Linked DNA regions of Gemmobacter sp. 24YEA27. The protein of the gene in region 1 interacts with the protein of each later gene in a pairwise test. Links are inferred from orthologs where the notes say so. Each region holds a gene or a part of one and is shown in the gene's direction. Other genes may lie near its edges. The genes, in order: gyrA and gyrB.

Region 1 (3,627 bases):
GCGCACCGAATGCAGCGGCCCTTCGATGTTCGACTGCCAGTATTCAATGAAGCGAAACAGTTCCGGGTAGTCCGGCGCCAGATCATAGGTCTGCCAGATGAACGTGTTGAGCACCGACCGATAATCCGGCATCCGGTAGAAAATCTCGGCCGTGGTGAGCCCGTAGCCTTGCAGCATGAGGCTGGTTTCGCAGTGCTGCCCCTCACCTGCCCGCCCCTCACCTGCCCGCCCCTCACCCGCACGTCCCTCACCTGCCCGCCCGTCGCCGATCCGCCCGTCGCCTTCTTTCATGTCCTGTGCCTCCGTTCGTCCTCCCGTTCAGGAAAGCATGACAGAGATGAATATAAGGTCAATAAAATCAACGATCTGTCACTCACCTCGCCCCTGTGATGACAGCAAAGATGACAGAAGACCGCACCGACCATTTCACCGACCATTGCTCCCACCATTGCACCCAATGGCTGGTATGGTGTAACTTCTGCCCAACTAAATGCGGGCCAGGGGACATGTCCCCGAAAGGCCCGGCCGTGACAAAGAAGGCGTACCGTGTCAGACACTCCGGAAGATATTGAAAACGCAGGTGAAACTCCTGAGAAGCCGGTCTATCACGGCCCGCAGGTCGATATCACCCAGGAGATGCGGACCGCCTATCTCGACTACGCGATGTCGGTTATTGTCAGCCGTGCGATCCCCGATCTGCGCGACGGGCTGAAGCCGGTGCATCGCCGCGTGCTGTTCGCGATGCACGAAAGCAACAACACCCATGACAAGCCCTATCGCAAATCGGCCCGTCCGGTCGGTGACACGATGGGGAAATACCACCCGCATGGCGACAGCTCGATTTACGACGCGCTGGTGCGGATGGCGCAGCCCTTCAGCATGTCGCTGAAACTCCTTGATGGGCAAGGGAATTTCGGCTCGATGGATGGCGATCCGCCGGCGGCGATGCGCTATACCGAAGTGCGGATGGACAAGCCCGCCGCCTTTCTGCTGGCCGATATCGACAAAGATACGGTCGATTTCCAGGACAATTACGACGGCAAGGACCGCGAGCCGACGGTGCTTCCCTCCCGCTACCCGAACATGCTGGTCAACGGCACCGAAGGTATCGCGGTCGGCATGGCGACGCGGATCCCGCCGCACAACCTCGGCGAGGTTATCGACGCCACGCTGGCCATGATAGAAAACCCGGATATCTCCATGGAATCGCTCATGGAAATGCTTCCGGCGCCCGATTTTCCGACCGGGGGTCTGATCCTTGGTCGTTCGGGCGCGCGCAAGGCCTATCTCGAAGGGCGCGGCTCGGTGATCATCCGGGCGAAAACCCATGTCGAAGAGCTGCGCAAAGACCGCTGGGCAATCATCGTCGACGAGATCCCCTATCAGGTCAACAAGGCCTCGATGATCGAGAAAATCGCCGAAGCGGTGCGCGACAAGCGGATCGACGGGATCTCCTCGATCGCCGACGAGTCGGACCGTGTCGGCGTGCGGGTGGTGATCGAGCTGAAACGCGATGCCACACCCGATGTCGTGCTGAACCAGCTCTGGCGGTTCTCGCCGATGCAGGTGCATTTCGGCTGCAATATGCTGGCGCTGGTGGGCGGCAAGCCCGAGACCCTGACGCTTCGGGATTTTCTTAGCCATTTCCTTGTGTTCCGCGAAGAAGTTGTCGCACGTCGCACCGCTTTCGAACTGCGGAAAGCGCGCGAGCGCAGCCATATCCTTTGCGGTCTCGCGGTCGCGGTATCGAATGTCGATGAGGTTGTGGCGACGATCCGCTCCTCTGCCGATCCGGCCGAGGCGCGCGAGCGGCTGATGACCCGCAACTGGCCCGCGCATGATATCGCGGCCTATATCCGGCTGATCGACGATCCCGGTCATAAGATGAACGAGGATGGAACCTATAATCTCTCGGAGACCCAGGCCCGGGCGATCCTTGAGCTGCGCCTGCAGCGTCTGACCGCGCTCGGGGTCAAGGAGGTCACCGACGAGCTGGAAGAACTTGCCGGTAAGATCAAGGATTTCCTCGATATTCTCTCGTCTCGGGATCGGATCATGGGGATCATTTCCGATGAGTTGACCGAGGTTCGCTCGCTCTTTGCTGTGCCGCGCCGCACCCAGATCGCCGATTGGGAAGGCGATATGGATGACGAGGATCTGATCGAGCGCGAGGATATGGTCGTGACCATCACCTCGGGCGGTTACATCAAGCGCACGCCGCTGGCAGAGTTCCGCCAGCAGAACCGTGGCGGCAAGGGTCTGTCTTCCATGCAGACCAAGGAAGATGACGTCGTCACAACGCTTTTCGTAGCGAATTCGCATACCTGGCTCTTGTTCTTTACAACTTCCGGCATGGTCTACAAGCTCAAGACCTGGCGGCTTCCGGTGGCGGGCCGCAATGCCAAAGGTAAGGCACTGGTCAATATCCTGCCGATCGAACCCGGCGTTTCCATCGCCGCGCTGATGCCGGTCGATGTGCCGGAAGATGAGTGGGACAAGCTGCAAATTGTCTTCGCGACCTCGGATGGCGATGTGCGGCAGAATGATCTGTCGGACTTCACCAATGTGATGCGCAATGGCAAGATCGCGATGAAACTGCCTGAAAACGTTACACTTGTGAACGCAGCCATCGCCGATGAGAATGACGATGTCATGCTGGTGACGGCTTCGGGCCGCGCCATCCGCTTCTCGACGCAAGAGATCCGCGTGTTCAAATCGCGCGGCTCGACCGGTGTGCGCGGCATCCGCCTGAATGGCGAGGATAAGGTCGTCTCGATGTCGATCATCCGCCATTTCGAGGCAGATCCGGCCGAACGCGCCGCCTATCTGAAGCAGCGCCGCCTTGTCGCGGGTGTGACCGAAGAGATCGAGGCGGATGACGAGGAAGAGGCCGCAGCGGGCCAGCTTTCGCCCGAGCGTTATGCTGAAATGTCGGCGGCCGAGGATCTGATCCTCACCATCACCGCGCGCGGTCTCGGCAAGCTCTCGTCCAGCCATGACTACCCGGTGCGCGGGCGTGGCGGCCAGGGCGTGACAGCCTTCGCCAAATCCATGCCCGGCGGGCCGCTGGTGGCCTCCTTCCCGGTCGATCTTTCCGACCAGATCATGCTCGCGACCTCGTCCGGACAGTCGATCCGGGTGCCGGTGGACCAGATTTCTTTCCGCTCGCGGTCGGCTGGTGGCGTGAAGGTGCTGAACACCGGCGGCGAGGAAGAGGTGGTTTCGGTCGCCCGCATCGCCGAGCAGGAGGGTGTCGAAGCCCCGGACATGACGGTTCCCGATACGCCGTCCTCCGATACGCCGGCCCCTGACGTGCCGCCCGAGACCGCTCCGGAATGATGTGACAGCCCGCCCCTGTGGCGGGCCGTTTCATTTTAACCCGATGGTAAATCTTCGCTGTTTCACTCGATGCGGGCGGATGGCCCGAGGGAGGAAGCGGTGCATCTTTACCATTGCCTGATCGAGCTGCGGCCAGAGGCACGGGCCCTGGCATTCGCGGCTGCCGTCGCCGCCTGGATGGATCATCTGCGTGGCAAGGGCCTGGTGAGCGACTGGCGGCTTCTGCGTCGCAAACTGGGACTGGCCTCGGGGCAGCATACCGATTTCCTGCTGGAGATTGAGCTGCCT
Region 2 (3,428 bases), 1.9 Mb from region 1 along the record:
AGCCGGCTCACGCGGCCCGGGCTGATCGCAGGCTTTACCGTCGGCCTTGCGGCGGTGATCGGCAACCCCAAGGCGATCCTGTTTTATATGGGGGCGCTGCCAGGGTTCTTCTCGCTTGATCAGCTGAACCGCTGGGACATACTGGCGATCATCTCGATTTCCGCCTTCGTGCCGATGCTCGGAAATCTTGCCCTCGCGCTGTTTCTCGACCGGGCGCGGGCGCTGTTGCAAAGCCCGTCCGCGCTGCGGCGGCTCAACATCGCGGCTGGGGTTATGCTGATCCTCGTAGCCCTGCTTATCCCCTTTCTCTGACTACAAAATCTTGTGGCATATGCGTGACATTCCCGGCCTGAACCGCTATAACTCGCGAGCAATCTGAGGGGTTACGAGAGTATGGCTGACGAAGCCCGTAAGACCACCGAATACGGTGCCGATTCCATCAAAGTTCTCAAAGGGTTGGAAGCAGTTCGCAAGCGGCCCGGCATGTATATCGGCGATACCGATGACGGCTCGGGCCTGCATCACATGGTCTATGAGGTCGTCGATAACGGCATTGACGAGGCGCTGGCCGGTCACGCCACCGAAGTGGTGGTGACGATCCACGAAGACGACTCCGTCTCGGTGCGCGACAATGGGCGCGGCATCCCGGTCGGCATCCACGCAGAAGAAGGCGTTTCGGCAGCCGAGGTCATCATGACCCAGCTTCATGCCGGCGGGAAATTCAACAATACAGATGACAGCGGCAATGCCTATAAGGTCTCGGGCGGCCTGCACGGGGTCGGCGTTTCTGTGGTGAACGCGCTGTCGGAATGGCTCGACCTGACCGTCTGGCGCGACGACAAGGAATATAAGGGCCGGTTCGAATTCGGCGAATGCACCACGCATGTCTATGAGGCGGGCCCGGCGCCCGGCAAACGTGGCACTCAGGTGCGGTTTCTCGCCTCGGCCAAGGTCAATCGCCCGGATGGGACGTTTTCCAACCTCGAATACAGCTTCAAAACGCTGGAGCACCGGCTGCGCGAACTGGCCTTTCTGAATTCGGGTGTCCGGATCGAGCTGAATGATCTGCGAACCGCCGAGCCGCAGCATGTCGAGCTGTATTACGACGGTGGCGTGCGGGAATTCGTGAAATATCTCGACCGCTCGAAACAATCGGTGATGGCCGAGCCGATCTATATCGTCGGCGAACGCAACGGGATCGGCGTCGAGGTCGCGATGTGGTGGAACGACACCTATCACGAAAACGTCCTGCCCTTTACCAACAATATCCCGCAGCGCGATGGCGGCACCCATATGGCGGGCTTCCGCGGCGCGCTGACGCGGACGATCACCTCTTACGCGCAGTCTTCGGGCATCGCGAAGAAGGAAAAGATCGACTTTACCGGCGATGATGCGCGTGAAGGCCTGACCTGCGTGCTTTCCGTGAAAGTGCCGGATCCGAAATTCTCCAGCCAGACCAAGGACAAGCTGGTCTCTTCCGAGGTGCGGCCTGCGGTCGAGAACCTGGTGAATGAAAAGCTGAGCGAGTGGTTTGAAGAGAACCCGGCCGTTGCAAAGGTGATCGTTGGCAAGATCCTCGAAGCGGCTCTGGCCCGCGAAGCGGCGCGAAAAGCGCGCGAGCTGACCCGGCGCAAAACGGCGATGGATGTGAATTTCAACGCAGCCAAGCTGAAGGACTGCACCGAGAAAGACCCGTCGAAATCTGAAGTCTTCCTCGTCGAGGGTGACTCGGCAGGCGGGTCGGCCCAGACCGGGCGCGACCGGAAGAACCAGGCGATCCTGCCGTTGCGCGGCAAGATCCTGAACGTCGAACGGGCGCGGTTTGACAAGATGCTGGGCAGCCAGGAAATCGGCAACCTGGTGATGGCGCTTGGCACCGGCATCGGTCGTGACGAATTCAACATCGCCAAACTGCGCTACCACAAGGTCGTCATCATGACCGATGCCGATGTGGACGGTGCGCATATCCGGACGCTTCTTCTGACCTTCTTCTTCCGCCAGATGCCGGAGCTGATCGAGGGCGGCTATCTCTATATCGCGCAGCCGCCGCTTTATAAGGTCGCGCGTGGCAAGTCCGAGGTCTATCTGAAAGACCAGGCCGCGCTGGATGATTATCTTGTGGAACAAGGACTTGAAGGCGCTGTCCTGCGTCTGGCAACGGGCGAGGAAATCGCCGGCGCCGATCTGGCACGGGTGCTTGACGGCGCCCGTCAGTTCCGCCGGATCCTTGATGCCTTCCCCTCCCACTACCCGCGACCGATCCTTGAACAGGCAGCGCTGGCAGGGGCATTTGAGGCCGGCGCGGCAGATCGTGACCTCCAGTCCGTGGCAGATCAGGTGGCGCGGCGGCTTGACCTCGTTGCGCTGGAATATGAGCGTGGCTGGTCGGGGCGTATCACCCAGGACCAGGGCATCCGCCTGTCGCGTATTCTGCGCGGCGTCGAAGAGCTGCGGACGCTCGATGGGGCCGTGCTGCGCTCGGGCGAAGCGCGCCGGCTGGCGCAATCCGCCGGCACCCATCGCGATGTCTATCGCAATCCGGCCCGCCTCGTGCGCAAGGATCGCGAGCAGATGATCCACGGGCCCGGCGATCTGTTGAAAGCCATCCTCGCCGAAGGCGAGAAAGGCCTTTCGCTGCAACGCTATAAGGGTCTGGGCGAAATGAACCCCGAACAGCTGTGGGAAACCACGCTGGACCCCGAGGCCCGCACGCTGCTGCAGGTGAAGATCGACGATGTGGCCGAGGCCGACGATATCTTCACCAAGCTGATGGGCGATGTGGTGGAACCGCGTCGCGAGTTCATCCAGCAAAACGCGCTGACGGTCGAGAACCTCGATTTCTGATCAAAGCATAAGAAAAACCCCCGCGAAGCAGGCGCTTTGCGGGGGTTTTTCTTTATCTGTCAGTAGCTGAGCAGCCGGTCGCCATCCTTGTCGATGATGCGCGTCGGCAGGCCGATTTCGTTAAGAAGATTGATAAAAGGCTTCGGATCCAGCTCTTCGGCATTAACCATCGTGCCGACATCCCAGAGGCCCTCGGCAATCAGAACCGCAGCCGCAACCGGCGGAACACCTGCGGTATAGCTGATGCCCTGGCTGCCAACCTCTTCAAAGGCTTCCTTGTGATCGGCGGTGTTGTAGATCATCACCTCGACCGGCTGACCGTCTTTCTCGCCTTTGACGAAATCGGCGATCAGCGTCTTGCCGGTATAGCCGGGCGCCAGGGTTGCCGGATCGGGCAGCACGGCCTTCACCACTTTCAGCGGGATGACCTCCTGGCCTTCGGCGGTCTTCACCGGCTGCTCGGACAAAAGCCCGAGGTTTTTCAATACGGTAAAGACGTTGATGTAATGGTCGCCAAAGCCCATCCAGAACCGCACATCGGCCTGGGGATAGTTTGCCGCAAGGCTGTGGACCTCGTCATGGCC

Evidence for each region.
Region 2: the proteins of gyrA (region 1) and gyrB interact in binary tests that used the Escherichia coli proteins (3 or more experiments, as listed by UniProt). The link is inferred for Gemmobacter sp. 24YEA27 from one-to-one orthologs.

The regions. Positions count from the first base shown.
Region 1 is NZ_JASJPW010000001.1:2,520,592-2,524,218, forward strand. What follows is about bases 231-3,539. They hold gyrA (DNA gyrase subunit A), read left to right. Parts: upstream 231-567; coding sequence 568-3,339; downstream 3,340-3,539. Other genes in these bases: QNO18_RS12645 (DUF6614 family protein), read left to right, coding at 3,439-3,539. Outside these bases: QNO18_RS12635 (usg protein), read right to left, coding at 1-177; more of QNO18_RS12645, read left to right, coding at 3,540-3,627. UniProt on the Escherichia coli protein: A type II topoisomerase that negatively supercoils closed circular double-stranded (ds) DNA in an ATP-dependent manner to maintain chromosomes in an underwound state.
Region 2 is NZ_JASJPW010000001.1:648,120-651,547, forward strand. The notes cover bases 9-3,118. They hold gyrB (DNA topoisomerase (ATP-hydrolyzing) subunit B), read left to right. Parts: upstream 9-393; coding sequence 394-2,844; downstream 2,845-3,118. Other genes in these bases: QNO18_RS03260 (LysE family translocator), read left to right, coding at 9-312; QNO18_RS03270 (saccharopine dehydrogenase family protein), read right to left, coding at 2,904-3,118. In the rest of the region: more of QNO18_RS03260, read left to right, coding at 1-8; more of QNO18_RS03270, read right to left, coding at 3,119-3,428. UniProt on the Escherichia coli protein: DNA gyrase negatively supercoils closed circular double-stranded DNA in an ATP-dependent manner to maintain chromosomes in an underwound state.